One region of the Pseudomonas sp. JL23 genome, then DNA from elsewhere that is predicted to be linked to it. Evidence: predicted binding sites of a transcription regulator. Region 1 holds the regulator's gene; each other region holds the start of a gene.
The links. The regulator FliA, encoded in region 1, starts transcription of late flagellar genes. The targets are predictions, from matches to a motif close to CTAAAGTTTNNNNNNNNNNNGCCGNTAA.
Positions count from the first base shown of each region.

Region 1 (7,356 bases):
CAGCCAGAAGCAGGTGCTGACCGCCGCCTATCACAGCTACAAGCGCTGTGGCCTGGCCGGTTGCATCCTGACCAAACTCGACGAGACCGCAAGCCTTGGCGAAGTGCTGAGCCTTGCGATCAGTCACGAACTTCCCGTGGCCTATCTTACCGATGGGCCGCGTATACCAGACGATCTGCATCTGCCCCGTCGGCACCAGTTGGTGACCCGTGCGGTGAATGTGCAGATGCAGGAAGAGCCTAGCGAGGAAGCGATGGCTGACATGTTTGCCGATCTGTATCACAACCCCAGCAAGAGAGTGGGCTGAGTGAGGCAATACACAGGAATGTATCTGCATCGATGGTCTGCCAGGCACTGTTCTTCGTTGAACGTGCAGCCCGCAATGTGGCTTCGGTCTAAGCAAGACAAGGTAAAGAGATAACATGGGCAGCATGCATCCCGTACAGGTGATCGCGGTGACCGGCGGCAAGGGTGGCGTCGGTAAGACTAACGTGTCAGTGAACCTTTCACTGGCCTTGGCTGAGCTCGGCCGGCGCGTCATGTTGCTGGATGCCGACCTTGGCCTGGCGAACGTCGATGTACTGCTGGGCCTGACGCCCAAACGTACGCTTGCCGATGTCATCGAAGGCCGTTGTGAGCTGCGCGACGTGCTCTTGCAGGGTCCGGGCGGCATTCGCATCGTGCCGGCCGCCTCCGGCACTCAGAGCATGGTTCACCTGTCGCCAGCGCAACATGCCGGCCTGATCCAGGCGTTCAGCGATATCGGCGACAACCTGGACGTGCTGGTGATCGACACCGCCGCCGGGATCGGCGAATCGGTGGTCAGCTTCGTGCGCGCAGCTCAGGAAGTACTGCTGGTGGTGTGTGACGAGCCCACGTCCATCACCGATGCCTACGCCCTGATCAAGCTACTCAATCGCGACTACGGCATGAATCGTTTCCGGGTCCTGGCCAACATGGCTCAGAGCCCACAGGAAGGGCGCAACCTGTTTGCCAAGCTGACCAAGGTGACTGACCGTTTTCTTGACGTAGCCCTGCAATATGTCGGTGCCGTGCCCTACGATGAATGTGTGCGCAAGGCTGTGCAGAAGCAGCGCGCCGTTTATGAGGCTTTCCCGCGCTCCAAATGTGCACTGGCGTTCAAGGCCATTGCCCAGAAGGTCGATACCTGGCCGTTGCCCGCCAACCCTCGTGGGCACCTGGAGTTCTTCGTCGAACGCCTTGTCCATCAGACCAGCGCGGGACCGGTTCAATGACAGCGAGTGGCTATCGTATGTACAGCAAGGCATCCAAGGATTCGCAGTATGAGCTGATCGAGCGCTATGCCCCTCTGGTCAAGCGTATTGCCTATCACTTGCTGGCCCGTCTGCCTGCCAGCGTTCAGGTCGAGGACCTGATCCAGGCCGGCATGATCGGCCTGCTGGAAGTGTCGACCAAGTACGACTCCACCAAGGGTGCCAGTTTCGAGACGTATGCGGGCATTCGCATCCGTGGTGCCATGCTCGACGAAGTGCGCAAAGGGGACTGGGCACCGCGCTCGGTACACCGAAATACACGCATGGTCAGTGACGCAATTCGCTCAATTGAAGCGAAAACCGGTCGTGACGCTAAAGATCACGAGGTTGCTGCCGAACTCCAATTGAGTCTCGATGATTATTACGGGATTTTGAATGATACCTTGGGCAGTCGCCTGTTCAGTTTCGACGACCTGTTACAGGACGGCGGTGAACATGAGGGGCTGCACGAGGACGGCGCAAGTGGATCACTTGAACCGTCGCGCGATCTGGAAGACGAGCGTTTCCAGGCCGCGTTGGCAGACGCAATTGCCAACTTGCCGGAGCGTGAGCGGCTGGTGTTGGCGCTGTACTATGACGAGGAGCTGAACCTCAAGGAAATCGGTGAGGTTCTGGGGGTCAGCGAATCGCGTGTCAGCCAGTTACACAGTCAGTGCGCAGCTCGTTTGCGAGGGCGTTTGGGGGAGTGGCGAGCGCGCTGACAGATCTCTGGCGAGGCCTTGGGTGTCGTCGAATCTGTGGGTCGGCTGTGCAAAGCGTTGCGTGGTAAGAAGATAGAAAGACAGGAGTGGGTCGCGGGGGACCTTCAAATGTAGTTGCCCTTGGGCTCGACACCTGTTATTTGCCAAGCCCGTCGTCGTTTAGTGCAGCCGGTGAGCTGTGCCGGTATTAGATTTAACAGCGCGTTCAGGTACTGAATGCGTTAAAGACTGCTTGGAGGTCGAATTGGACAAGAACATGAAAATCCTCATCGTTGATGACTTTTCAACGATGCGGCGGATCATTAAAAACCTGTTGCGTGATCTGGGGTTCACCAACACGTCTGAAGCAGACGATGGGGTAACAGCCCTGCCGATGCTGCAAAGTGGCGCCTTTGACTTTCTCGTGACCGACTGGAACATGCCTGGCATGTCCGGTATCGATCTGCTGCGCCAGGTGCGTGCCGATGAACGCCTGCGTCACTTGCCGGTGTTGATGGTCACTGCCGAAGCCAAGCGGGAACAGATTATCGAGGCCGCACAGGCCGGTGTGAACGGTTATGTGGTCAAGCCGTTTACTGCTCAGGTGCTGAAAGAAAAGATCGAAAAAATCTTTGAGCGCGTAAATAGCTGATGTAGGCCGCGAGGGCGCTATGGAGCACAAAGATTCGTCAATGGGCGACTTCGAGTCGACCCTGAAGAAACATGCTAAGGAGTTGGTGAGCAGCCTTGAAAAAGGCCGGTTCGGCGACGCCGTGCAACTTATCCATGAGCTTAACCAGACCCGAGACCGCGGCCTGTATCAGGAAGTCGGCAAACTGACCCGTGAGCTGCACAGTGCGATTGTCAATTTTCAGATTGACCCGCACATGCCGCAAGCCGAGGAAGTGTCTCAGATCACTGATGCCACCGAACGCCTGTCATATGTTGTTCGGCTGACGGAAGGCGCGGCCAATCGCACCATGGATCTGGTGGAGCAAAGCACACCGCTGATGCATGGCCTCAGCAGCGATGCCAAGGAATTGAGCAAGGACTGGGGACGCTTCATGCGCCGGGAAGTCGGTGCCGAAGAGTTTCGCGAGTTGGCACGCAAAGTGGACGGTTTTCTGTCGCGCAGCGAGAAGGAAACAACACTGGTCGCCGCTCATCTCAATGACATTCTGCTGGCCCAGGATTACCAGGACCTCACCGGTCAGGTGATCAAACGGGTCACGCAGTTGGTCACGGAAGTTGAAAGCAACTTGCTCAAACTGGTGCTGATGGCCAGTCAGGTCGATCGTTTCGCGGGCATACAACACGACGAAGAAGCGATCCGCGCAGAAAATGATCCAGAAAAACATCTGTCCCAGGGTGAAGGTCCGCAGATTCATGCCGATAAGCGTGAAGACGTTGTATCGGGACAGGACGATGTAGACGATCTGCTATCGAGCCTGGGCTTCTAGGTCTGTTGACGGTTAATTTTAGGGAGCACCCCAATGAGCTTCGGCGCCGATGAAGAGATCCTTCAGGATTTTCTGGTAGAGGCCGGCGAGATTCTGGAGCAGTTGTCTGAACAATTGGTCGAGCTGGAAAGCCGACCGGATGACGCAGACCTGCTCAATGCAATTTTTCGCGGTTTTCACACTGTAAAAGGGGGCGCCGGCTTCCTCCAGCTCCATGAGCTGGTGGAGTGCTGCCACATCGCCGAGAACGTCTTCGACATCCTGCGCAAGGGTGAGCGTCGCGTCGACTCGGAATTGATGGACGTGGTCCTTGAGGCACTCGATGCGGTGAACGGCATGTTCAGTCAGGTGCGTGAGCGCACGGACGTCACGCCTGCCACCCCTGAGCTGCTGGCTGCCCTGGCTCGCCTGGCGGAACCGGCTTCGGCGGACGTTGCTGCAGAACCGGAACCGGTTGCGGCGGCGCCAGTGGTTGAAGAGGCTCCCGTCGAGGCTGCTTCCGACGAAATTACCGATCATGAATTCGAGCAACTGCTCGACTCTCTCGATGCGGCCAAGGCTGCAGCGGCAGCTCCTGCCGCGCCTGTAGCGGCGGCTCCGGCTGCGGCTGGCAGTGACGAGATCACCGACAGCGAATTCGAATCCCTGCTCGACCAGTTGCACGGCAAGGGCCAGTTCGCCCCGGATGCGGTGTCTGCCGCCCCGGTTGCAGCCAAGCCTGCAGCACCGGCTGCCGGTGCCCCCGAGTCGGGTGATATTACCGACGAAGAATTCGAAGCCTTGCTTGATCAGCTGCACGGCAAGGGTTCCTTTGATGCCGCAGCGCCAGCACCACCCGTAGTCGCCGCCGCACCCGCTGCGACTGCCCCTGCTGCTGGCGGCAAGGCCAGTGATGAAATCACTGACCATGAATTCGAAAACCTGCTCGACGAACTGCACGGCAAGGGCAAGTTCGAGCCTGCTGCGGTAGCCGCGCCAGCAGCGGTGGCCAAGCCGGCCGCCGCTGCAGCCGCTCCTGCTGCCAAACCGGCTCCGGCCGCCTCGCCAGCAGCCGCTGCCAAGGCAGAACCGGCCAAGGCTGCCGCACCTGCTGCAGCTCCAGCACCTGCCCGCGCGCCTGCCGCTGCTGCGGCTCCGCCACCAGAAAAACCGGCGACGGAAGCCGAGACCACGGTACGGGTTGATACAGCCCGTCTCGACGAAATCATGAACATGGTCGGCGAGCTGGTACTGGTGCGTAACCGCCTGGTGCGTCTGGGGCTCAACAGCGGCGACGAAGCCATGTCCAAGGCGGTGTCCAACCTTGACGTGGTAACGGCTGACCTGCAGACCGCGGTGATGAAAACCCGCATGCAGCCGATCAAAAAGGTTTTCGGGCGCTTCCCGCGACTGGTTCGCGACCTGGCCCGGCAGTTGAAGAAAGAAATCAACCTGGAACTGGTCGGCGAAGAGACCGACCTGGACAAAAACCTCGTCGAGGCCCTGGCCGACCCACTGGTCCACTTGGTGCGCAACGCGGTCGACCACGGTGTCGAAACTCCGGAAGAACGCGAAGCCTCGGGCAAGCCACGGGGCGGCAAGGTCGTACTGTCGGCGGAGCAGGAGGGTGACCATATCCTCCTGTCGATCTCCGACGACGGCAAGGGCATGGACCCGGCGGTATTGCGTGCCATTGCGGTCAAGCGCGGTGTGATGGACAAGGATGCAGCTGATCGCCTGAGCGACAGCGACTGCTACAACCTGATCTTTGCTCCGGGTTTCTCGACCAAGACCGAGATTTCCGACGTCTCCGGACGGGGCGTGGGCATGGACGTGGTGAAAACCAAGATTGCCCAGCTCAACGGCTCTATCAACATCTACTCGACCAAGGGCCAGGGCTCGAAGATCGTCATCAAGGTGCCGCTGACCCTGGCGATCATGCCGACGCTGATGGTCATGCTGGGCAACCAGGCGTTTGCTTTCCCACTGGTCAACGTCAACGAAATCTTCCATCTGGACCTGTCCACTACCAACGTCGTCGACGGTCAGGAAGTGGTGATCGTGCGCGACAAGGCGTTGCCACTGTTCTACCTCAAGCGCTGGCTGATCAGCTCGGCGGCGTACGAGGAACAGCACGAAGGCCATGTGGTGATCCTCTCGGTCGGCACGCAACGCATCGGCTTTGTCGTCGATCAATTGGTCGGCCAGGAAGAAGTGGTAATCAAACCGCTGGGCAAGATGCTGCAAGGTACGCCGGGTATGTCGGGCGCCACCATTACCGGTGATGGCCGTATTGCCTTGATCCTCGATGTACCGAGCATGCTCAAGCGTTACGCCGCACGGCGTATTTGATTCTGGGAGCGCGGGCGGCCTGAGTGCTGCCCGTGGCGCCCTTTGGAGTGTTTATGGCAGTCAAGGTCCTGGTGGTGGATGATTCCGGTTTTTTCCGCCGCCGTGTTACGGAAATTCTCTCGTCGGACCCCAACATCCAGGTCGTCGGTACGGCGACCAATGGCAAGGAAGCGATCGAGCAAGCGCTGTCGCTAAAGCCGGATGTGATCACAATGGACTACGAAATGCCGATGATGGACGGCATTACCGCTGTGCGTCACATCATGCAACGCAGTCCCACCCCGGTGTTGATGTTCTCCTCGCTGACCCACGAGGGTGCCCGTGTCACGCTGGATGCCCTGGATGCCGGTGCGGTGGATTTCCTGCCGAAGAATTTCGAAGACATCTCGCGCAACCCCGAGAAGGTCAAGCAGCTGCTGTGCGAGAAGGTTCACAGCATTTCGCGCAGTAATCGTCGTTTCAGTGGCTTCAACGCTCCGGCTCCGGCTGCAGCACCTGCAGCGGCCGCGCCGGCCGCCAGAACAGCAGCGCCAGCCCCGGCCCGTACTATCCCGTCGCGTTCGGCGGCTCCGGCTCCCGCTGCCTCCGGCAGCCACAGCCATGCCCATCACCCTGCACCTGCCGCGCACCATGCGCCGTCTTCGCCTGCGCCCAAGCGCAAGGCCTACAAGCTGGTGGCTATCGGTACTTCCACCGGCGGTCCGGTGGCGCTGCAACGGGTTCTGACTCAACTGCCTGCCAGTTTTCCGGCGCCTATCGTACTGATCCAGCACATGCCCGCCGCCTTTACCAAGGCCTTTGCCGAGCGCCTGGACAAGCTGTGCAGCATCAGCGTCAAGGAAGCCGAGGATGGTGACGTCCTGCGTCCCGGCCTGGCGTTGCTGGCACCTGGCGGCAAGCAGATGATGGTCGATGCTCGCGGCACGATCAAAATCCTGCCCGGTGACGAGCGGCTGAACTACAAACCGTGCGTGGACATCACGTTTGGCTCGGCGGCGAAATCCTACGGCGACAAAGTGCTGGCGGTGGTTCTCACCGGCATGGGCGCTGACGGCCGTGAAGGCGCGCGTCTGCTCAAGCAGGGCGGCAGCCATATCTGGGCTCAGGATGAAGCCAGCTGCGTGATCTACGGCATGCCCATGGCCATCGTCAAAGCGGACCTGGCCGACGCGGTGTACAGCCTGGACGAAATCGGTAAGCACTTGGTCGAGGCCTGTATCTGATGGATGTACTCAGCCTGATTGGCCTCATCCTGGCGTTCGTGGCGATTGTCGGTGGCAACTTTCTGGAGGGTGGACATGTTGGCGCTCTGCTTAATGGTCCGGCTGCCCTGATCGTCCTCGGCGGGACCCTGGCGGCCTCGCTGTTGCAGACACCACTGAGCTCGTTCAAGCGCGCCGTGCAGATCCTGCTGTGGATTCTGTTTCCGCCACGCATCGATTTGCCGGCCGGTATCGACCGTGTGATCAACTGGAGCATGACCGCGCGCAAGGAAGGGTTGCTGGGCCTGGAGTCGGTTGCCGACACCGAGCCAGACGACTATGCCCGCAAAGGCCTGCAACTGTTGGTCGATGGCGCCGAGCCCGAAGC
Region 1 is NZ_CM167795.1:1,997,677-2,005,032, forward strand. Features, by position in the region: gene flhF (flagellar biosynthesis GTPase FlhF) at 1-307, shown strand, start outside; gene fleN (flagellar synthesis regulator FleN) at 423-1,256, shown strand; gene fliA (RNA polymerase sigma factor FliA) at 1,253-1,996, shown strand; gene AC1Z24_RS09375 (chemotaxis response regulator CheY) at 2,253-2,627, shown strand; gene AC1Z24_RS09380 (protein phosphatase CheZ) at 2,647-3,435, shown strand; gene AC1Z24_RS09385 (chemotaxis protein CheA) at 3,469-5,766, shown strand; gene AC1Z24_RS09390 (protein-glutamate methylesterase/protein-glutamine glutaminase) at 5,820-6,989, shown strand; gene AC1Z24_RS09395 (flagellar motor protein) at 6,989-7,356, shown strand, end outside.

Region 2 (7,356 bases), 1.8 Mb from region 1:
GCGATCAGGTGCCACAGCAGCGACACCCCCCGATCGCGGAAAATACCGTTGAAATGCCGCGCCAAGAGGTAGTGCACCGGAGCGACTTCCATCTCGCGCAGCGTATTCAGCACTGCGTCGATGTCAGCCTTTTCAAAAATCATTCGCTCGAAGCGCTCAAGAAAAACAATGTTTTCGAGCGGAAGGCCGCGAATCCGCGACTCGTCATAAATGCGGAACTGCCATCCCTGGCTACGAGCCAGCCTGCGAGCTTCCTTCCATTTACCTGACCAGTCTCGCCAATTCTCTACCCATTGCTTCCTCGGCTTTACCTCCACAAGCAGCGGCCGCAATTCGCCAAAGTAGGGCAAGTGCTGCTGGTGGTAGAAAACAAGGTAATCGGGTGTGTAGATCTGCGGACGACCTAGAGAGTCGGTGAAAGGGACCTCTACTGGTTGGGAGATGACCGACTCAACTTGGTGAGAAAAGCGCATACGCTTCAGAAAGTCTCTTTCCAATGAAGATTCGAATGCGACCCCACCTAGCCCTTTGAAAGCCATCACTCCTGAAATGCTGCGGCGGGTCGGTTTAATTTTTCGAACCGGCTTAATCCGGTCGCATCTATTTCCGATCATTTTCTATTTGGTCTCATTTATTACCGACAGGTTTCTCAGTAATTTCAGAAGGTTTTGATGGCCCATAGCGGCCTCCAGCCTATCCATTTCTCGTCTATTTCGAAAGCCTACAGTGGCAGTCGTCCGCAACCGGGGGAAATCACCCTGGCCCATCACGGGGTGTTATTCCTTGATGAACTGCCCGAGTTCGACCGCCGCGTATTGGAAGTGCTGCGTGAGCCTCTGGAAAGTGGCCATATAGTCATCTCCCGTGCCCGGGACCGGGTGCGTTTCCCGGCACGCTTCCAGTTGGTCGCGGCAATGAACCCCTGCCCCTGCGGCTATCTGGGCGAACCCACGGGCCGCTGTCGCTGCTCCCCGGAACAGATTCAGCGCTACCGCAACAAACTCTCCGGCCCTCTGCTCGACCGTATCGACCTGCACCTGACCGTCGCCCGAGAGGCCACCGCCCTCAATCCGGGCGCCCCCAGTGACGACAACACCGCCCGCGCCGCCGCTCTGGTCGCTAAGGCCCGTGACCTGCAACTGCGCCGTCAGGGCTGCGCCAATGCCTTCCTTGATCTGCCGGGGTTGCGCCGCCACTGTCCGTTGTCCGCCGAGGATGAAGCCTGGCTGGAGACTGCCTGCGAACGCTTGACCCTATCCCTGCGCGCCGCGCACCGCTTGCTGAAAGTGGCGCGGACATTGGCCGATCTGGAAGAGGTCGAGGCTATTGGCCGTGGGCATTTGGCTGAGGCGTTGCAGTATCGACCCTCAACTAACTGACACTAGCCAGAGCAAACCTCGCGCACACACTCGCGCAACCAGCGATGCGCTGCGTCCGCATCCATGCGTGGGTGCCAGAGCATTGAAACAACCAAAGGCGGTGTGTCGAACGGCAGGGCAAAGCTGAACAGCCCGTGTTGCTGCGGGCTGACATGCCGTTCAGGCACGGTGGCGACCAGGTCGCTGGCGCGGGCCAGGGCCATGGCGGCGGGGAATTCGCCGACGATGGTGGTGATTTCCCGTTCCAGTCCCAGTGCTTTCAGGCTCTCATCCATGGGCGTAACGCCTTGGGCGCGGCGTGCGACAAGCACATGGCGGGCGGATGCATAACGCTCCGGAGTAATGGCGCCGTGACTCAGTGCATGGCCCGCGCGCACCACGCCGACGAAGCGATCACGCAGCAGTATCCGCGAACGCACCTCGGGGCTGGCGCTGCTGCCGACGACGCCAATTTCCAGATCGACCGTGCCGTCGCGCAGCAGGCTGCTGTCCTTGTCCAGTTTCGCCATGAAGCGCAGGCGTACGTGCGGCGCGTCCTGTTCGAGGCGGGCGATCAAAGCGGCGCCGAAGTTTTCCACGAAGCCATCGCGGCTGCGCAGGGTGAAGGTGCGTTGTAACTGCGAAAGGTCGATCTGCTCGGCCGGGCGCAATACGGCTTCGGCGTCCTGCACCAGTTGTGCGACACGCTCACGCAGCTCCAGTGCCCGGGGCGTCGGCACCAGGCCGCGTCCGGCCCGGACCAGCAACGGGTCGCCAGTAGTTTCCCGCAGCCGCGCCAGGGTCCGGCTCATGGCCGACGCGCTGAGCTGCAAACGCCGGGCGGCACGGGCGACGCTGCCTTCGGCGAGCAAGACATCCAGCGCGATCAGCAGATTGAAGTCGGGTGTCGACATGGCGTTATCCATATGGGGCGTTGGCTGCAGGTATTAACTGTATAGCGTGCGCCTTCCGCCATGTGTGGCACAAGCATAGGCTTCCCTCATTGCTTTGTGGGAGCGAGGCTTGCCCGCGAATTGAGCGGCGCGGTGTGTCAGTTGCACCGCGTCATCGTTCTTCGCGGGCAAGCCTCGCTCCAACAGTGCTTGATCACTCCAGGGGAGCCATTTCATGAGCGAGTCATCCATTCCTGCATCTGCATCGAACCTTTCTGACAACAAAACCCGCTGGGCCCTTATCGGCCTGTGCCTGTCGATGCTGATGCCCTCGCTGGACGCCAGTATCGCCAACGTCGGCCTGCCGACCCTGGCTCAGGTGTTTGACGCTTCTTTCCCACAGGTACAGTGGATTGTACTGGCCTACTTGTTGGTGATTACCTCGCTGATTGTCAGCGCCGGGCGTCTCGGCGATTTGGTCGGGCGACGCCGGTTGCTGTTGGTCGGCATCGTCGTTTTTAGCTGCGCATCATTGCTCTGCGCATTGGCGCCGACCTTATGGATGCTGATCGCAGCCAGGGCGGCGCAGGGGCTGGGCGCGGCAGTCATGCTGGCCCTGACCATGGCCCTGGTCGGTGAGGCTGTACCCAAGGCCCGGACCGGCAGCGCCATGGGTCTGCTGGGCAGCATGTCGGCGTTCGGCACGACGCTTGGTCCATCCTTGGGCGGTGTGCTGATCGGGCATTTCGGCTGGCCGAGTATCTTTGTGGTCAATCTGCCGCTGGGGCTGATCTGCTTATGGCTGGTGTACCGCTATCTGCCTGTGGATAACCTTGCGCAATCGCGGCAGCGGCCGGCTTTTGACTGGCTTGGCACGCTGCTACTGGCCCTGACCCTGATTGCTTTCGCTCTTTCCATGACACTCAGTTCGCACAATGGTCCGCTGCTGGGCGTGGCGGCTTGCGGTGCGGGGCTGTTTGTCTGGGGCGAGTCGCGAGTGGCGGCACCCTTGCTGCGCCTGGCGATGTTCCGCGAGGGCACGCTCAGTGGGGGGTTGGCGATGACCCTGCTGGTGGCAACGGTGATCGCAACGACCATGGTGGTCGGGCCGTTTTACCTGGCTCACAGTCTGGGATTGGCGACGGCAGCGGTGGGTCTGACCTTGTCTGTGGGGCCGCTGACGGCGGTGTGTGCCGGAATGCCCGCCGGGCGCCTGGTCGACCGCTTTGGCAGCCCGTTCATGACGTCACTTGGGCTGCTGGGCATGGCGCTGGGTTGCAGCGTACTGGCGCTGTTACCAAACACCTTCGGCGTGGCGGGTTATGTCTTGCCGATCATGTTGCTGACCGCCGGATACGCGCTGTTTCAGGCAGCCAATAACACGCGGATCATGAGCGGCGTGCGTGCCGATCAGCGCGGTGTGATTTCCGCCACACTCAGCCTGTCACGCAATCTGGGCTTGATCAGCGGGGTGTCGGTGATGGGCGCGGTCTTCTCTGCGGCCTCGCGCACGACCGATATCAGTCGTGCCGATGCCGAGGCAATTGCCCACGGCACAAGCTGCACTTTCGCCATCGCCGCAGGACTGATCCTGCTGGCGATAGCGATTGCCTGGGCCTGCAATCAGCGGAAACGGTCGACTTCTTGAGTCAGTTCCGCCGCCAGTGCGTTCAGCTCCCGAGCGGTGTCGGCCAAGTGCGACACCACTTCGCGCTGCTCGCTGTTGCCCAGGGCGATGCTTTGCAGGTTGCTGCTGAGCAGGGTCGCGGTGCTGCTTTGTTCCTGAGTGGCAGTGGTGATAGCGGCGAACTGCTCACCGGCGCTGCGGCTTTGTTCGTCGATGCGCGCCAAAGCGGCAGCCACGTTGGCGTTGAGCTTCAGGCCTTCCTGCATCAGGGCATTGCCTTCCTGCATGGTGCTGATGGCGTTGCCGGTTTCCTGCTGAATGCTGGCGATCATGCCGGAGATTTCGTCGGTGGCCTGGCGGGTGCGCGAGGCCAGGCTGCGCACCTCATCGGCGACCACGGCAAACCCGCGTCCGGCTTCACCGGCGCGGGCGGCCTCGATGGCGGCGTTCAGGGCCAACAGGTTGGTCTGTTCGGCAATCGAGGTAATGGTGCCGACGATGCTGCCGATTTCCTGCGACCGCTGGCCGAGGGTGTCGATGACTTTGGCGGTGCTGTTGAGCGAGCCGGCGATCTGCTCCAGGGAGGTGGAGGCTTCCTGCATCGAGTTGCGGCCGATGCGGGTCTGTTGAGCGTTGTCCTGGGCCAGGCGCTCGGTGCTGGTCATGTTGTCGGCGATATTCAGGGAAGTGGCGCTGAACTCCTCCACCGCACCGGCCATGCTGGTGATCTCGCCGGACTGTTGCTCCATGCCTTCGTGGGCGCCGCTGGACAGGCCGGACAGACTATGGGCACGGGTGCTGACTTCCTGCGCCGCGACACGGATATGGGAAACCATGGTCGACAGCGCCTCGCCCATGGTGTTGAAGCCGTGGGCCAACTGGCCGATTTCGTCGTTGCTGACTTTTGAGCGCACGCTCAGGTTGCCGGCGCCCAGGGCCTCGGCCTGCAATACCAGCGCGGCCAGCGGACGCAGTTTGCTGCGCAACAGCCAGATCGCCGCGCCCACGGCGATCAGCATGGCCAACAGGCTACCGATGGCCAATTGAGTACCGACGCTCCAGGTCATGGCACTGATTTCCGCGCGGGGCATGCTGGCCAACACGGTCCACGGGCCACCGGTAAAAGGCATGGCGACGCTATAGATGTCTTGTTTACCGTCGTTCCAGAAGTGGCCAACGCCCGGTTTCTGGGTGAATGCAGCGACCGTCCTGGCGGCATCGTCCGGCGAGTTGATGTCCGCAGGCGCTACCAGCCAATGGTTCTGTTCATCAAGCAGGGCCAGGGAACCGGTGTCGCCGATGCGGAAGTTTTTCAGGTTTTCGAACTGGACGTTCTGCGCCTCGGTGTAGTCGAAGCCGACGAACAGCGCCGCAATCACTTTGCCGCTACTGTCGCGCACCGGGGTGTATTGGGTCATGTAGTTGCGCCCGAACAACAGGGCGCGGCCGACGTAGTTCTGGCCGGCAATCAAGCGGCCATACGCCGGGCTGGCACGGTCGAGCAGGGTGCCGATGGCCCGGGAGCCATCCTGTTTGGTCAGTGACGTGCTGATGCGGATGAAATCCTCGCCATTGCGCACGAAGACGGTCGCCACACCGGCGGTCATCTTGCGGAAGTCATCGGCCTGGGTGAAATCGTTATTGATCACCGTGTCGCCCAGCAGCAGGCTTGGGCTCTGGATGCCGGCGACGTTGACCTGCTTGTCTGCCGCAACCGTAAGGCCGCTGGCGAAACGCTGCTCGAACAGCCCGCTCAAGCGCTGGGTGCTGTCGCGCAGGGTGCTATGAAAGGTGTTGAGCTGGTCGGCGAGCAAGCGTGCTTCGCTGCTCATATGCTCTTCGCGGATATCCAGATTGGCATCGTCCAGAGAACGCAAGGCGAACAAGGTACTGGCACTGATGACCACAGCCAGAATGACGGCCAGGGCGAGGCCCAGTTGCGAGGCAATACGGGCGCGGGGTTGAGACATGAAAACTCCTGGAGAAAGATCGGGCTATCCTGGCCTCGACTCACTTCAATGACGGATAAGGTTGGACCGAATGGTACATACGTACAGATTCGGCCGACAGAACTAATACTTGAGTCCTACATGTGGGTATAGCCAATCGTTTGCGGGTTCGCATGGCCAAATGGCACTTAGCCTAGAATTTCCACCTCAGGCAGGACCATCGCCTGCACTTCGCTCTGCAAAAACTCGCTCAGGCGCCGCAAGCGCTCGCCACCGGGGCGCGTCTTGGGCCAGACCAGGTAATAGTTTTCGCCGCTGAACACCGCCGTGCGCCATGGCAGACTCAGGCGGCCTTGCGCCACATCTTCGGCCACCATCAGCAAATCACCCATGGACACCCCGTAGCCACGGGCCGCCGCGATCATGCCCAGCTCCAGGGTATCGAATACCTGTCCGCCCTTGAGCGAGACCTGATCCGACAACCCCATGCGCTCCAGCCAATTGCGCCAGTCGCGGCGATCAGGCGTGGGGTGCAGCAGTTCGGCACTGGCCAGGCGTTCGACATCCCAGGGTTGATCCTGCAACAAGGTCGGTGCGCCAACCGGAATCAGCCATTCCGGGAACAGCAATGTGGCTTCCCAGTCCGCAGGAAAATGCCCATGACTGAGCAGGACTGCGCAGTCGAACGGTTCCTGAGAGAAGTCCACGCTGTCGATGTCCATCCAGGCGCTGGTCAGTTGCACTTCATTACCGACCTGCAAATGGCGGAAGCGACTGAGCCGCGCCAACAGCCAGCGCATGGTCAGGGTCGACGGCGCCTTCATGCGCAGGATGCCCTCCTCGGTCAGCAGAATGCTGCACGCCCGCTCCAGCGACAGAAAGCCTTCGCGCACGCCAGGCAATAGCGTGCGCGCCGCCTCGGTCAACTGGATATTGCGCCCGCTGCGCTGGAACAGGCGGCAGGCGAAGTGCTCTTCCAGAGTACGGATGTGTCGGCTCACCGCACTTTGCGTGATCGACAACTCTTGTGCCGCGCGAGTGAAAGAGCTGTGCCGCGCCGCCGCTTCAAATGCGCGCAGGGCGTAAAGAGGAGGAAGGCTACGAGGCATTCAGAACTTTCCTATGGCTGGCTGGAGGGGTAATGAGTGTAGAAACGGCTGCATGAGTTTAACTCATGCAACTGATCGGATTTATCCCTTTGTGCAGCGGCTGCTAAATCATGAGAATGAGCCGCTCATCAATGCCTGTGAAATGAGTGTCGCGCCATGCAACAACCCGCCATCAAAGAACTTTGGGTCATCCTGCGTCTGGCCGGGCCGCTGATCGCCTCGCAGATGGCGCATATGCTGATGGTCTTCACCGATACCGTGATGATGGGCCATCTGGGTCCTGAAGCCCTGGCCGGTGGCGGCTTGGGCGTGGCCAGCTACAACCTGATTTCGTTCTTTTGCGTGGGTGTCATGGCGGCGGTGGGCACTTTGGTTGCCATTCGCCACGGTGCTGGCGACACCCTGGGTGCCACCCGGCTG
Region 2 is NZ_CM167795.1:195,806-203,161, forward strand. Features, by position in the region: gene AC1Z24_RS00945 (TnsA endonuclease N-terminal domain-containing protein) at 1-473, opposite strand, end outside; partial or broken gene AC1Z24_RS00950 (ATP-binding protein) at 726-1,379, shown strand; gene AC1Z24_RS00955 (LysR family transcriptional regulator) at 1,382-2,272, opposite strand; gene AC1Z24_RS00960 (MFS transporter) at 2,487-3,899, shown strand; gene AC1Z24_RS00965 (methyl-accepting chemotaxis protein) at 3,875-5,848, opposite strand; gene AC1Z24_RS00970 (LysR substrate-binding domain-containing protein) at 6,016-6,936, opposite strand; gene AC1Z24_RS00975 (NorM family multidrug efflux MATE transporter) at 7,093-7,356, shown strand, end outside.
Region 2: the regulator FliA is predicted to act here: its motif matches at 5,935-5,962, upstream of AC1Z24_RS00965 (methyl-accepting chemotaxis protein).

Region 3 (7,356 bases), 1.0 Mb from region 1:
CATAGGCAGGAATGGGGTTGATGGCCCGCACCAGCATTTCCAGCCCTGCGGTGACGGCGCCACCGGTCACGGCGCTCGGTGCCTCAAGCGCAGACAACGCATACAGATGCGTTGATTCCACACGGTCGAGTTTAAGAACTTTGGAGATGCGTTGCAGTGCATCGGGAGAGGGTTGGATGTCGCGCCCCTGTTCGAGCCAGGTGTACCAGCTGACGCTGACCCCGGCCAGCACCGCCACTTCCTCGCGACGCAAGCCTGGCGTGCGTCGGTTGCCCTCAGGCAGGCCGAAATCCTTTGGATCAAGACGGGCGCGGCGGCTGGAGAGAAATTTGCCGAACTCTCGCCGCTGCTCTACTGACGGTCTCGTTGCCATAAATGTCCCCTGTTCGAAGTTTCACTGACCGACTCCCATCGTCGCCGATGAGACCATGCGTCGATTATGCCCGCAAATGTCCGCCGGGCTCGCTGACGTTTGCCCGGCAGGAAGGTCAGCGATCAGGCTGCGTACGTTGGGTAATCGATGAAGCCCTCAGCAGTGCCGCCATAGAGTGTGGCGGGATTGATCGGATTGAGCGGCCAGCCATTGCTGATCCGCGCAGGCAGGTCCGGGTTGGCGATGAAAGGACGACCAAAGGCGATCAGATCAGCCAGCCCTGCCTCGACCAGACGCGCGCCCCGCTCTGCCGTATAACGGCCGGCGTAGATGATCCGGCCGCTGAAGGCAGCGCGCACATTACGGCGGAATTGCTCCGGCAGATCGGGCGCGTTGTCCCAGTCGGCCTCGGCGATGGACACGTAGGCGACGCCGGCCTCTTCCAGCACCTTGATCGCCTCGATGTAGGTCTGATCCGGGTCCTTCTCGACCATACCGATATACACCCGATCTTGATCGGTGGTGGTGAACAGTGGCGTGAAACGTACACCCAGGCGGTCAGGACCAATGGTCTTGGCAACCGCTTGGACGATCTCGCGCAGAAAGCGCAAACGGTTTTCCAGCGAGCCGCCGTATTGGTCATCGCGCTGATTTGAATGTTCGGAGATGAACTGATTGACCAGGTAGCCATTGGCCGCGTGAATCTCGACACCATCAAACCCGGCAGCGATGGCATTACTCGCCGCTGTTGCGTAAAGCCCGACCAGCTCCTTGATTTCAGCAATGCTTAGCGCCCGGGGCATCGATGGCAGCACCAGTTCGCCGGTGCCTGTGCCGGTCTCGATGAAAGCCTTGGCACTGGTCGCCTGGATTGCGGAAGGCGCAATCGGCGCGCTGCCGTCAGGCTGCAAGGCGTGATGGGAGACACGGCCAACGTGCCAGAGCTGGGCGAAAATCACCCCGCCATCGGCATGTACGGCATCGGTGACTTTGCGCCAGCCGTCAACCTGCGCGGGGGTGTAAATACCCGGCGTCCAGGCGTATCCCTGGCCCCGTGGTTCGATCTGTGTACCTTCACTGACCATGAATCCGGCCGAAGCGCGCTGACGATAATACTCGGCCATCAAGTCCGAAGCGGTATCACCGGGTTGCGCACTCCTTTGCCGGGTCAATGGCGGAAATACGATGCGATTTTTCAGCGTGCGACCGCCCAGTTGTACGGGTGTGAACAGGGATTCATGTTGCATGGGTTTAACTCCGGATAATTCAGTAGAAAGGCCACGGCCGTGGCAAGCGGCCGAGGCATTCGATTGTTTCGGCAAAGACGTCGTGTATCGGTTGCAAGGCATGCGGGGCCCCTGCTCCTGAAAACCAAGGGGCCGCGCCTGACTTACTTCTTGATCAGTACGGTTTTCGGGTTGGTGAACAACAAGCGGCCTTCATGCCCACCCTCAGTTCCGACGCCGGATTGCTTGTGACCGCCAAACGGGATGTCGACGCCCTGGGTATGCATTTCGTTGACCCAGACCATGCCGGTTTCAAGGCGATTGGCGACTGCCACGGCCGCCTTGGTATCGCGCCCCCAGACGGAGCCGCCCAAACCGAACGGGCTGTCATTGGCACGGTCCACCACGTCGTCGACCTCGTCGTACACAATGATCGGAACGATCGGCCCGAATTGCTCTTGCTGGACGATCCGGGCGTTTTCCGGCGGGTTATCCACGACCGTGACAGGGATGAAGTAACCGGCGCGGCTTTCGTCGACCTCACCGCCCAACACCACTTTTTGGCCATTCGCCTTGATGTCGTCGAGAAACTCGCGGACCTTGTCGAACTGCATCTTGTTTTGCACAGGGCCCACGGTGACCTCGGGATCAAGACCATCACCGAGCTTCTGCTGCCGGGCGTATTCCACGAATGCCGAGACGAACGGCTGATGGAACGAGCGATGGATGTACAGGCGCTTGATACCCACACACCATTGACCCGAATTGCCAATCGCGCCCCAGAACAACTGCGGGATGATCGATTTCCAGTCGGCATCCGGCAGGACAATGGCCGCGTCGTTGCCACCCATTTCCAGGGTCAGGCGCTTGACCGTGCCGGCAGCGGAGCGAATCACATGTTTGCCGGTTTCCGTGGAACCCGTGAAGCTGATCTTGGCGATGTCCGGATGAGCCGTCATTTGCGGCCCCAACTCATTGCCGCCAGACACCACCGACAGTACGCCTGCAGGAAATACCGACTGCGCGATCTGGCCGAAACGCAAAGTAGTCAGGGGTGTGAAAGGCGAAGGCTTGATGACCATGGTGTTGCCGGTCATCAGCGCCGGTGCGACTTTCCACAGGGCCAACAGCACTGGGAAATTCCAGGGCGTGATCGCACCCACCACACCCAGTGGCGTGTGGTGCAGCTCAACGATATGGCTGTCGTTTTCCTCGACTATTTCCACAGGAATACGTCGTGCGGCGATCTGCCGGATCCATGAAATCGACTGATCGACTTCGGGCTCGGCCATGGTTTTCAGGGGCTTGCCTTGCTCAAGGGTCAGCAGCAAAGCAAGTTCGTCGCGATGGGTCTGCAGCGCATCGGCGTAAGCCAGCAGATACTGCTCACGCTCGTCGTAGCTGAGCTTGGACCACGTTTTAAAAGCAGACTTGGCCGCGGCGACAGCCTCATCCAGTTGTTCCGCGCTGCCTGCCGGGGCCTTGGCGAGGACCTGGCCAGTGGCAGGATTCATGACATCAAACGACGCCTGGGTCTGCACCAGTTTACCGGCGATGCTGAGAAAGTAAGGACCATCGAAGAGACGGTTTGAAGTTGTACTGTCAATCACTGCGGCCATGATTTGATACTCCTGGTATTACACAATTTTTGCGCGCAGAGATCCTTCGATCAGACAAAAACGCTGTCTGACTGCTGATCCAGCGAGCGATTTAATTAAGCTAAAAGGTGAATCGTCAGCGCTGCTTCACTCAAGGTTTGCAGGCACTTCGTAGCTCGATCATTACGTATGTCATTGCAACTTTTCCTCGTTCCCCACCGCACGCCGAGTCATCAATAAGGCTTGCTCAAATGGCTCGCTTGTATGGGTAATCTTCGCCATGACACTGGCTCCCAGCCACAACGCATACAATTGCGCTGACAGTTGTTCAGGTGTCTCATTCAGCTTCATCGACCCCTGTTTCTGCCCTCGTGCCAGTGCTGCGTTCAAGCATTGAATGATTTGTGCGGTGCCCTGAAGCAGCTTTTGCCGCATGGGCTCCGACAGATCGGCAACTTCAGCGCCAAGCTTTACCGCCAGGCATTTGGTGGCATCGACGGGCGCGGTCTGGTTATCCACCCAACGATCCAGATACCTGAACAAGTTGCGACTTTCCAACGCATCGCCGTTGAATATCTTCTGCATCTCAGTCAGATAACTGCGGAAGTAATTCTCCAGCAGCGCCTCGCCAAACGCCTCTTTCGAGCTGAAGTAGTGATAGAACGAGCCCTTCGGCACGTCCGCCGCTTTCAGCAGCTCGTTCAATCCCACAGCGGAAAAACCTTTGTCACCGATAATCTTTTGCGCCGTATCAAGGATGTGCTGCCTGGCAAATCCGCTTTTGACTTTTTCCATAACACTCACCACCGAATAGACCAGTCGTCTAGTTGTTGTAGTGGATGTTATTGAGGTCTTGGCAGCCTGACAATGACGAATTTGCAAGGATTCCGGACATTAACCTCAAAAGAGACACAAGCGGTGCGAAATGAGTTTAAGAGCAGCGTGTCATCGCTAGCCTGACTTGAATAGCGCGCCCGCAAGCATTAACGCCCCTTGAGGACCTCTTTAAGCGATGACAATCCGGGCAACCTGTGCACAACGCGCACAGGCATATGAACGATGGCTTGCGACTCAGCGCCGCTGCAGGGGTTGATGTTTTGTATGATCCAGATACTCCTGCAGACGTCTCTGCAGATGTCCGATGGCATCCTCGCGCGCCAGGAATGCGGTGACAGTGGATATTTCCCAGCGTTGACCCTCATCGCCGAACACCACTTGCTCAAAGATCCCGGCGGGCACTTCGGCGACAAGGAACCAGGTATCGAGGCCATTGCTCGCCTGCCCCGGATACACTTTTTCCCAGACGATCCAGTCGGCTTGCGGCGTTATGCCGAACTCTTCCTGGCTTTCACGCACGGCACAGGCCAGAGGTGTTTCGTCATCCTCACGCCCTCCCCCAGGCAGGTCCCACAGTCCTGGCCATGGAATACCAGGCTTGTCATCACGCTGATAGATCAGCACATGATCATCGTGAAGCAAGGCGATCTTGGCACCGGAAAACGGCGAGAACAGCGTCATGTAAGCCTCTCGGGTTCAGGAGCGTGGATACACCGATCGCCCGCAGTCATTTTGGCCACAAGGGGTGATCCTGGAAAGTAGCACTGTTCGCCGTTCATGGAACATGGGGCGCCTCCCGTTACAACACCGGAGCCTATCAGTTGATTGCTGACTTACTTAGGAAACTCCTTGTCGCCACTCAACATAAGAATACTACCAAGTCGGCGCGCACCCGACCTGTTGCGGGCCTGTTCGCGACCTGCGCTTTCCAAACTAAAGGCACACGTTTAGCCAGCCGCTGCTGGAGATGACGCGCGGCCAGTCGACGCATCGCTGAATAGATTCATTCAACTCTCATATTAATCGGCACGCCGCCGATAACATCTTAATATCTACCGTCGAGATCAGCGCTGATGAAATTACGTAACCTTGGTATAGCCCTCCGAGCGTCCGTCTGCTTCGGCATCATGGCGCTACTCGTACTGTTCCTGGGGCTCATGAGCCTCAAGAAAATGGAAGGGCTTCATAGCGCGACCATGAACATTGCCGAGGACAGCCTGGTATCAACGCGCATACTTGGAGAGTTGGCGGACACGACGACGCGGTTGCGTACCGTCTCGTATGTCATCACCGTGGGTCGCACGCAGGCGGATATAGAAAAGGGCGAAGCACGCCTTGAGGTACTGACTAAAAAAGTCAATGCGAGCGTAGAGGAATATGCGCCCCTGGTCGGCAGTGCGGAAGAAGCTGAAAAGTTTCGCCAGTTCAAAGAGGCGCTCGCCAATTACGTCGTTGCCCAGGACAAGCTGCGCCAGGCATCGCTCGCGAAACGGGATACAGAGCTTCTTGGCCTGATCAATGGCGACCTCAAGCGTTACTCCGATCAAATGGCCCCGTTGCTTCAATGGCTTCTGGAAGTCAATCGCAAGGACTCCGATACCGCTGTTTCAGACTCCTCCAGTGAATACGTATCCGCGCGCAATATCATCATCGCGGTGCTGGTACTCACCGCGATCATGACATTCCTGCTCGCAGTGATTCTTACGCGCAGCATTGTTCGTCCTCTGGATGAAGCAGTGCAGGCTGCGGAAACTGTAGCCAGTGGTGACCTGACCCAGACCGTTGAACCACAAGGCCGTGATGAAGTATCGCGCTTGCAAAAAGCCTTGCAGAAGATGCAACTCAATCTGCGCGATACGCTGCAGCAAATCTCCGGGTCTGCGACCCAGGTTGCTTCTGCCGCGGAAGAACTCAACGCTGTGACCGAGGAAGGGTCACGGTCACTTCAGCAACAAAATAATGAAATCGAGCAAGCGGCCACCGCCGTTAACGAGATGACCGCCGCAGTCGAGGAAGTGGCCAGCAATGCCGTCAGCACGTCGACCGCCTCACAACAATCCAGCACCTCAGCCATGCATGGCCGCCAGCGCGTGCAGGAAACAGTCACTGCAATTGAGCGGATGAATGAAGACGTTGGGACCACTGCTGAGCAGATTCGGCGCCTGGCAGAACAAACCCGTGATATCGGCAAGGTGCTGGATGTGATTCGTGCAATTGCCGAGCAAACCAACCTGCTGGCCCTGAACGCGGCTATTGAAGCTGCACGAGCGGGGGAAGCCGGACGAGGTTTCGCCGTGGTTGCCGATGAAGTCCGCGCCCTCGCCCACCGCACTCAGCAATCAACCCAAGAGATTGAAGTGATGGTAACTGGCATTCAGCAAGGCAGCAGTCAGGCCGTGGCGTCCATGCAAAACAGCAGTGTCCGCGCCCAGGCCACATTGGATGCAGCCAGAAGTGCCGGTGATGCGCTGGAGGAGATCACTCAGAGCGTTAATCTGATATCCGATCGAAACCTGGTCATCGCCAGCGCAGCTGAAGAGCAAGCGCAAGTATCACGGGAAGTTGATCGTAATCTGGTTAACATCCGGGATCTGTCGCTGCAATCTTCGCAAGGGGCTGACCAGACCAACTCTGCCAGCCATGAGCTCTCACGCCTGGCCGTCGAGCTCAATCAAATGGTCGGCCGATTCAAGCTTTGAAATCCGTTCGGATCAGAAGTACAACAGATGCAGGTCATCCACCGGTTTTCAACGGCGTGCGCAGTCCGTGGACGATGACCGCGCTGGACAATTCAAAGTACAAACAAGCCCAATGGGGCAATCATTGGGTCGGCATGGCCTGCACCGTCGCCTGGGGCTGTAGCAATTGCATCTGCTGGCGATAATCGTCCGTCACCTGACGTGCCTGGCTGCTGCTGTTGATGACTCGCGGAGTGATCAGTACCAGTAATTCTGTGCGGTCCCTGGACTTGCTGGTGTTGCCGAACAGCCAGCGCAGGCCGGGAATGCGGCCCAGGTAAGGCACGCTGCTGCTGCTTTGGGCGTTGTCCTGTTTGATCAGACCTCCCAGCAGTACGGTCTGGCCGCTCTGCGCCGCAACCTGGGTGGACACCGAACGGGTGGAGATACGTGGATTGCCGTTGACCGTGGTCCCACTGCTGTCGTCGGCATCACTGACCTGTTGCTGGATATCCATGTACACCAGTCCGCCGGGATTGATGCGCGGCACAACATTAAGGATGACACCGGTCTGCAAGTATTCGACGCTGCTCAGGGTAGTGTCCGAATTGCTGGTATTGACCGTGGTCTGGCTGATCGGAATG
Region 3 is NZ_CM167795.1:3,009,287-3,016,642, reverse strand. Features, by position in the region: gene AC1Z24_RS14095 (helix-turn-helix transcriptional regulator) at 1-373, opposite strand, end outside; gene AC1Z24_RS14090 (alkene reductase) at 496-1,620, opposite strand; gene AC1Z24_RS14085 (aldehyde dehydrogenase family protein) at 1,764-3,218, opposite strand; gene AC1Z24_RS14080 (TetR/AcrR family transcriptional regulator) at 3,390-3,992, opposite strand; gene AC1Z24_RS14075 (NUDIX hydrolase) at 4,269-4,715, opposite strand; gene AC1Z24_RS14070 (methyl-accepting chemotaxis protein) at 5,108-6,733, shown strand; gene gspD (type II secretion system secretin GspD) at 6,855-7,356, opposite strand, start outside.
Region 3: the regulator FliA is predicted to act here: its motif matches at 5,048-5,075, upstream of AC1Z24_RS14070 (methyl-accepting chemotaxis protein).

Region 4 (7,356 bases), 1.3 Mb from region 1:
CGGCTGTGCCGCAAGAGTTCATGACCATGCAAACCAACAAGACAAGGACCGTTCTGCTGTCGACTCTGGTCGTCGGCCTGTTGCTGGCAGGGGGGCTGACCTACGCCTTCATGGTCGGTCGCTCGGAAGATGGGTTGATCAGTGGCGAAGAGTTCGCTCCCGATCAGCTCAATGAGGGCGGTCTGGACGATATCGCCACCCTGTCGTTGCCCGACGCGCAGAAGCGCCTGAACTTTCTGATCGCCGATACCCGCGACTCCCTCAATGCGCTCAACCGGCTGAGCAGCCTGACCCTCAAGATCACCCCGGTAAAAGCGACGCCTGTTGATCAAGTGGCGGTCGTGCCAGCCTATGACGAACTCATCAAACCCTTCACCGGCAAGGATGTCGAAGCGGCTCTGGCTGCACTTGCTCCAGGCGCGGTGGATTTTCGTCAGGTGATCGATGTGCCGGGCTCGGTGGCCAAATGGAACACTCAGGCGCTGGATGCCATCTGGAAACAGGCAGCGGCCGCCAGTAATGAATCGGTGGAGCGCTACCGCTTCAAGCGTATTTATTTCCGCGACGGCTCTGAACAGGACTATTCGGTGGTAGAGGCCCGAGTGCAGGCCGATGATGAGGAAACCGGTTATTACAGCAGCGACGCCAAACTGAATACGGCCAAGCCCATCGATAAAGTCAGCGTGGAAGTCAGCTATAAAAGCTACCCCGGTTATCACAAGGTCGTGCTGGATAAAGATCACCCGCAAGTTACGGTGGGCAGCGAGCGCTACCGCCTGACGTCGCTGCAGGATAACGCCGCCGCGCTGATGATCTCCACGCCCAGGGCCGACAGTTTTGTCGTGCAGGGGCTGGATGAGTCAGGCAAGCGCTTGCGCAGCAGCAGTTCCAACTCCAGCACCCTGCCTTCTGACGAAGAAATGGCCAGCCTGCGCAAGTTGTATGACGCACTGCTCAAAGTAAAAGCCAGCTTCGGCCAGTATCGCGACAGCCAGAGCCTGCAGGATGAACTGCAGAAACTTGCGGTCAGCCTTCAGCCCGCTGCAGGCAGCCTGAAGAATATTCAGGCCCAATACCGGTATGACGACACACCCGCCAGGGTCGAGATAGTGGTCTACGACCCGGTACAAGTCAGCAAGACCGAGCTGATGCTGCCCAATCGCTTGCCGGTTCAGGACATTTATATCGCTCACGATCAGAAATCCGATCTGGTCGGCTTCGTCGATGCCACCGGCGCCTGGAAAATAAAGCCCACTTTTATCGGCATCGACTACCTGGATGTTGCCGGGGTTTACCGGGTGGTGACCGGTAAACGGTCGGTCGGCGATGACGTGTCTGAAGTGCTGGTCAAGTACTACTACCTGCAACCCGGCACCCTCAACTTCAAGGCCTTGCCTTTTGCAGGTATCGAAGAACAGATCAACGATGACTTGATGCTGGTGCAGCGCAACGACAACGGCCCTTTCGGCATCTACAGCATGAAGAAACAGGCCTTCAGCGTGCCGATGAAGTTCGTCAACCCGCAGGTGCAAGGCAATGTCCTGGTGGGCAGGCTGGGCGACAAAACGTATGAGTCCAAGCCGACTTACGGCGCCTATACCCTCGACGGCAAGGAACTCCTGCCACCGCGCTTTGGTGGCGTGCGCCAGTACGAAGGCTTCCTGTACACCACCTCAGCCGATGACAAACGCCATGACCTTTACGACCTGAGCGGCAATAAACTCAACCCGGCCGGTTTCGATGTGCTGGGCGACTTCGCGGCCGGGCAGCCGCTGCTGATACAAAACAGCAAAAGCCGAACCTTTGCCTTTATCGACCAACAAGGCAAGACCCTGCCTTTCAAGTTGCCCTATGACGAGGTGCAGCCGTTCTCCAATGGCATGGCAGTGGTGCGCAAGGGTGAGCGCTATGGCGCTATCGATATGCAGGGTGCGCTGACCGTTCCGTTGAACTACCTGTCGATCCGTCCGTTTCAGGCGCGGCTGGCGGCTGCTGTACCCGAGGAAGGCTTCGATGGCCTGGTCTTGATCGACAAGCACAACCAACTCGTCAAAAAACTCGGCGGGTACAACACCTACAGCGTGTCGGCCAACAACAACGACGCGCAATACAGCATCTACGACCCGGAGAAAGAGGGGCGGATATTGGTGTATGACGCTGACGGCCAGCAGATCAACAGCTACGAGATCGAAACCGATTCGAGCAGCGAGGGTGATAGCGACGAAGCCGAGCAGGCTACCGATGCGGTTCGGGCCGAATAAGGCGCAGGGCTGATATCGCAGGTCATACGTTGGAGCGAGGCTTTGGTTGATCGATGAACCGGTCCTGCATATACAATTTTTTAATCTAAACACACGTGCAGTTTCACTTGCCTTTCACCTTCTGATGCTGTTCGAGCTAGTTTCGATTGATCGAAACTAGCCACTCATATTTTTTTGGATCCAAAACTAAAGTCCTTCGATAAATAGCCGATAGCCATTATCTAATAAACACAACTAACGCCCCTTAGGGATTTGACTTAGGGCTTTTATTGGAGAAGGACGTGAAGTTATCCCATCGATTATTCATCCTGGTACTGACGGCCATTCTCGGCCTCGCGATCATCGGCGGCCTGGCCTTGAACACCCTGCACTCCACCATGCAGGACGACAAGCGCAATGAAATCCATACGGTTCTCAGCCTCGCTGCGCAGCAGGTCGGTTATTTCCAGGGCCTGGAAAAAAGCGGCAAGCTTAGCCGCGCCGAAGCACAGGCTAAAGCGGTCGAAGCGCTCACCAATATGCGCAACGGCTCCAACGCCTATGTCTGGGCACGGGGCATTGACGGCATGGGGCTGGTTCATGCCATCGCTGACAAGGTCGGCAAGATCGATATGGGCAAGGCGGCCAACGGCAAAACCAGCATCCAGAACTACATCGATAATCTGACCACGGCCAAGTTCTATTACTACGATGACTTCACCAAGAACCCCGATACCGGAGAAATGGCACCGAAAATAAATGGTGTCACACAGATACAAGACTGGAACTGGTTTGTCGGCTTCGGCGTGTTTGTTTCCGATATTGAGAAAGCTTACTGGCGGCTGGCATTTAACTTCATCATTATCGGCCTGGTAGTGATAGTTGCTGTAGTGATCGTCGCCTGGCGTATTTCCCGGAGCATCTACAGCAGCCTGGGTGGAGAGCCGTCTTATGCCGCCAGCGTGGTCGGCAGCATCACCAATGGCGACCTGAGCCAGACGATTGTCCACAGCTCAGGCAAACTCAGCCTGCTTACCAGCGTGGCGCAGATGCAGAAAAACCTACGGGAAATGATCCACTCCATCCAGCAGGGCGCCGTCGAACTGGGCCACGCCGCAGTGGGACTGTCCGGGCAGATGCATCAACTGGACTCGGCTTCCCAGCAAACTTCCGACGCCACCACGGCCACGGCGGCCGCCATCGAAGAAATGTCCGTAACCATTGAGCACATTTCCTACAGTGCCGGGGAAACCGAAAAGAACTCCGCCAGCTCCACCCAACTGGCCGCCGACGGCGAGCAACTGGTCAACGATGCCGCCAAGGCCATTCAGGATGTGTCGGTCAGAGTCGAGGAGGCCTCGGGCATGATCGAGGGCCTGGTCAAACGCACCCATGAGATCGACAGCATTGCCAGCGTCATCAAGAACATCGCCAGCCAGACCAACCTGCTGGCCCTCAACGCTGCCATCGAAGCGGCCCGTGCGGGAGAGCAAGGCCGCGGTTTTGCCGTGGTCGCCGACGAAGTACGTAACCTGGCCCAGCGCACCTCACTGGCCACGGAGGAAATCACCAGCATGATCACCTCCATCCAGAATGACACCGGCTCCGTGGTCATCAGTATGAGCGCCGTCACCCCGCAGGTGCTGCAAGGCGTGCAGATGGCTGAAAAAGCCGCCACCGCCCTGCGTGACATCAACCGCGAAGCGTCGGCCACGCTTGTGCAGGTCCGTGAGGTCGCTACCTCAACCACCGAACAAAGCCTGGCCAGTGCCAGCGTCGCGGAAAATATCGAGCGTATTTCCAATATGGTCGAAGCGACTGCGGAATCGGTAGGGCAGGCCAATAGCAATGTGCAGTCGCTGGAGCGGCTGGCGCAGGAGTTGAAGACGTCGGTTTCGCGATTTGTGTTGTAGGTTGCGGGAGGGAGGGCGAGTTAAATCACCTCCCTTGTTTATGCCAATACCTGTCCCGATACAGGTCCGATCATCTCGTTTACTGATATAGAAAAAGATCTTCGGACGAGTCTACCTCGCCCCATTCTCCGGCATAGGGTAGGGCGTGGATCGGGATCTGCTGCGCATCAATGACCTGTTGCAGGGTATTTGTCATATGCACTTTGTCACGCTGTTGCGGGGGCAGGCCTGCGCGTAGCCGAACTATTTCTGCCCAGCTTTCGGGCGTAAAACGCAACAGCCCCATGTATTGGCCCTGAATATCGTTCACCGATTTTGCTGTGCTGCCGATTTCGGCCAGGGTGTTGTCGGGTGTCAGTCGGAAAGTTTCGGCATCCAGCAAGGGATCGCCAAAACGCCGTGTCCACAGCTCCAGCCAGTTCGGGTCATAGGTAACGGCCAGAGACGCGTCGCATGTCATCAACGACAGCACCGCTGATGGGCTATAGAAAATATCGGAATAGCTCACGATGCACGGCTCGGCCTGTAGCCAGCTGTCGGCACACGCCAATGACGACACCATATTGGTTTCAGCCCAGCGTGAGTTATGGAATTCGGTTAATCCTTGGTCTGCCAATAATTCGCGCTTGTAGCCCGTCACGATGGCTATCTCGGAAATACCTGCACCGCGCAGTGCCGTAAGTTGCCACGCCAACAGGCTCTTTCCGCGCAACTCGACCAGGCATTTGGGGCGTTCATCTGTGAGGCTTTTCATGCGGCTGCCACGTCCGGCAGCCAGGATAATGGCTTTCACGATAGTTTTACCTTATGAAGTTTCGAAGGAGAATCAGCGTCGGCGAGGTGGCTTCCAGTTGCTGGCGCTTCAGTCCGTTCGAGCCGTTTTTACTCACCGAACAATTGCCTGAGTCGAAGACAGTCGTGTGATGCAAAAACGTCCTCTCGTTCCGGATGCCACATCCAGCCCTCCCAAGGCAGGCTAAGGTGTCGGATGGCTTCTATTTCTCCCTCTTCACTGCGCGCCAGGACCTCGAATTCCTGTGGGCAGCCGGCAAGAGAAAAACAGTGATAACTGTTCACCTCGGCAGCAATTTTTCCTGACAGTTTATGCCGGGTTCGAACATGACCTGTGACCGGTTTTAGCTCGCCACCGGACCAATGCGCCATCATCTGCATTCCCCGACAAATCCCCAGCACCGGCAGGCTGCGCGAGCGTGCATGTTCAAGCAATACGGCTTCGGTCAGGTCGCGTGTGGGGCACTGGCCGAGGTCATTCCCTCCCGAAAGCACGATAGCCTGTGGCGATACCTTGTTCAGCCACTCATGCAAAGCGTCGTGAGCAAGCCCGCCGTCCAGTGTTGGCAGGCCCAATCCGTTGGGTACCGGTACCGGCAAAAAGCCAGCGGTCAGAAGAAAAGTGATCAGGCGCTGGTCGAGCGCGTCACGACTTTCGCTGCGTTCAGCAAGCACGTCCATGCGCTGGCTCACGGCAACAACCTTCATGACAGTATCTCTACCCAGCGCCCGGGACAGTTCACATGTAAGCGCTGAGCCGCAGACCAGCGGCGATAGAGGACTTCTCCGGCACCAATGACCGCTGGCAGGCCCAATTCACCGGCACGAATGGCCATGTGTGAATTGGCGCCGCCCCAAGCGGTTATCAGCCCGGCAATCGGATAGGCGAACAGCCAGTCAAACCCCGGGTCCGCATTGGGAATGCAGACAATCGCCCCGGCGAGTCTTTCTTTGTCATCACTGCCCGCGACGGGGGCCGTCACCTGTTTCTGAGTGATGAAGTTGGGTGCGGTTTCCGGCCACTCGAAGGACCAGACATCCTCAGGCCGGGTAATCACCGGCGGAAGCGATAGCTTGAGCGTTTTATCGTATCGCGCCTTGCCCTGTTCAATACTGCTCAACAGCACGTCCTTGGGATCGACTGCCGCAACGTGCAGCTCCTTGAATGCACTGATGTCGCAATAGGCCATCTCTTCGCGGCTGATGCCGTGCTGCGCACCCACTTCGGCAATCAATGCCAGGGCGTCCGAGAGATTGCGGGTGAAGTGAAATTTGGCCAGTTCCCGCAGTTCGATGCCGGCCTGCATGAAGTCCAGCAAGCCGACTGGATCAGGCTGCAAGCCATGCTCCTCCAGTTGTTTCACGATCGCGCGCATCTGGGGAAGGGTGAGCGAAAATGGCTGTGCGGGCTCCGGGACGGCGGGACGTTGAGCCCAGTCGAAGTAGAGCTCCGGTGCTTCATCGTAGCGGGGGGAAAGGATGTCGTAGGTGCCTGGCCGCAAGTGTCCGTAGCGGGCGAGGAAAGTCGCCTTGTCCAGTGTCGCTCGATCGCGTGCCAACTGGCCACTGACGGTCGAGACGCTCCCCATGAAGCCATCGTAGTCAGCTTGCGAAAACACGCCTACGGTCACCAGAGACTTGAGCATCTGCACGGCGACGAAGCCGGCACGGGCCAGACCGGCGAATGGCAGGGTGCCGTAGCGCTTGGCATCCTCCAACAGCCAGTAAATGCGCTCCAAAGGGTCGGCATTGGATGCCAGCAGTTCTTCGCGTCGCGAACTCAGCATGTCGAGCTTATTGGCATCCGCACGCCATAAACCGTCCTTGGGATGAACGATGCGATTGGTCAGTTTTCGCAAACTGGTGCTTATCGCCTCCAGCTCATGCTCCAGGAAGCCCGCGTTGGCCAAACGCTCCAGCCGCTGTGACAAATCCAGCGTGTAACACGAAAAAACAATCTCGAACTCCACTTTGTCGTGCAGCGTGGGTTCAGCCAGGAGCCGATCGATGTAGTAATCCACCAAGCGTCCGGCCAGACCTTCATCGAGGTCGGCCGGAATGAACGAGTTGAACGACAGGCGCACATCAATGTACGGCAGCCCGAAAAAATGCGGCATCAGCGGGAAGCTGCGCAAGTTGCGGTAGCCATAATTGTGGCGCTGGTAAGCCCAGATCGAATCAGTGACCAAATCCCGGTACAGCGAGAGCGCCAGTGGTTTGGGGCGAATGCCGATAATCTCGGCCGGATTCCAGTCCGGCATCACTCCGTAGACGGTCCGTTGGCCCATCAGGAATGGGTGCGGCTGCATTCCCCTGGCGACCTTGCGCTGGATACTGTCCAGATGAGCGGCCTGCACTGTCTCGGATTGCGCAGGCGACGGCAGAATCAACGGCCGCGCCTGTAGCAGCCA
Region 4 is NZ_CM167795.1:690,113-697,468, forward strand. Features, by position in the region: gene AC1Z24_RS03370 (WG repeat-containing protein) at 27-2,261, shown strand; gene AC1Z24_RS03375 (methyl-accepting chemotaxis protein) at 2,543-4,153, shown strand; gene AC1Z24_RS03380 (phosphocholine cytidylyltransferase family protein) at 4,233-4,946, opposite strand; gene AC1Z24_RS03385 (gamma-glutamyl-gamma-aminobutyrate hydrolase family protein) at 5,036-5,653, opposite strand; gene AC1Z24_RS03390 (PEP/pyruvate-binding domain-containing protein) at 5,650-7,356, opposite strand, start outside.
Region 4: the regulator FliA is predicted to act here: its motif matches at 2,448-2,475, upstream of AC1Z24_RS03375 (methyl-accepting chemotaxis protein).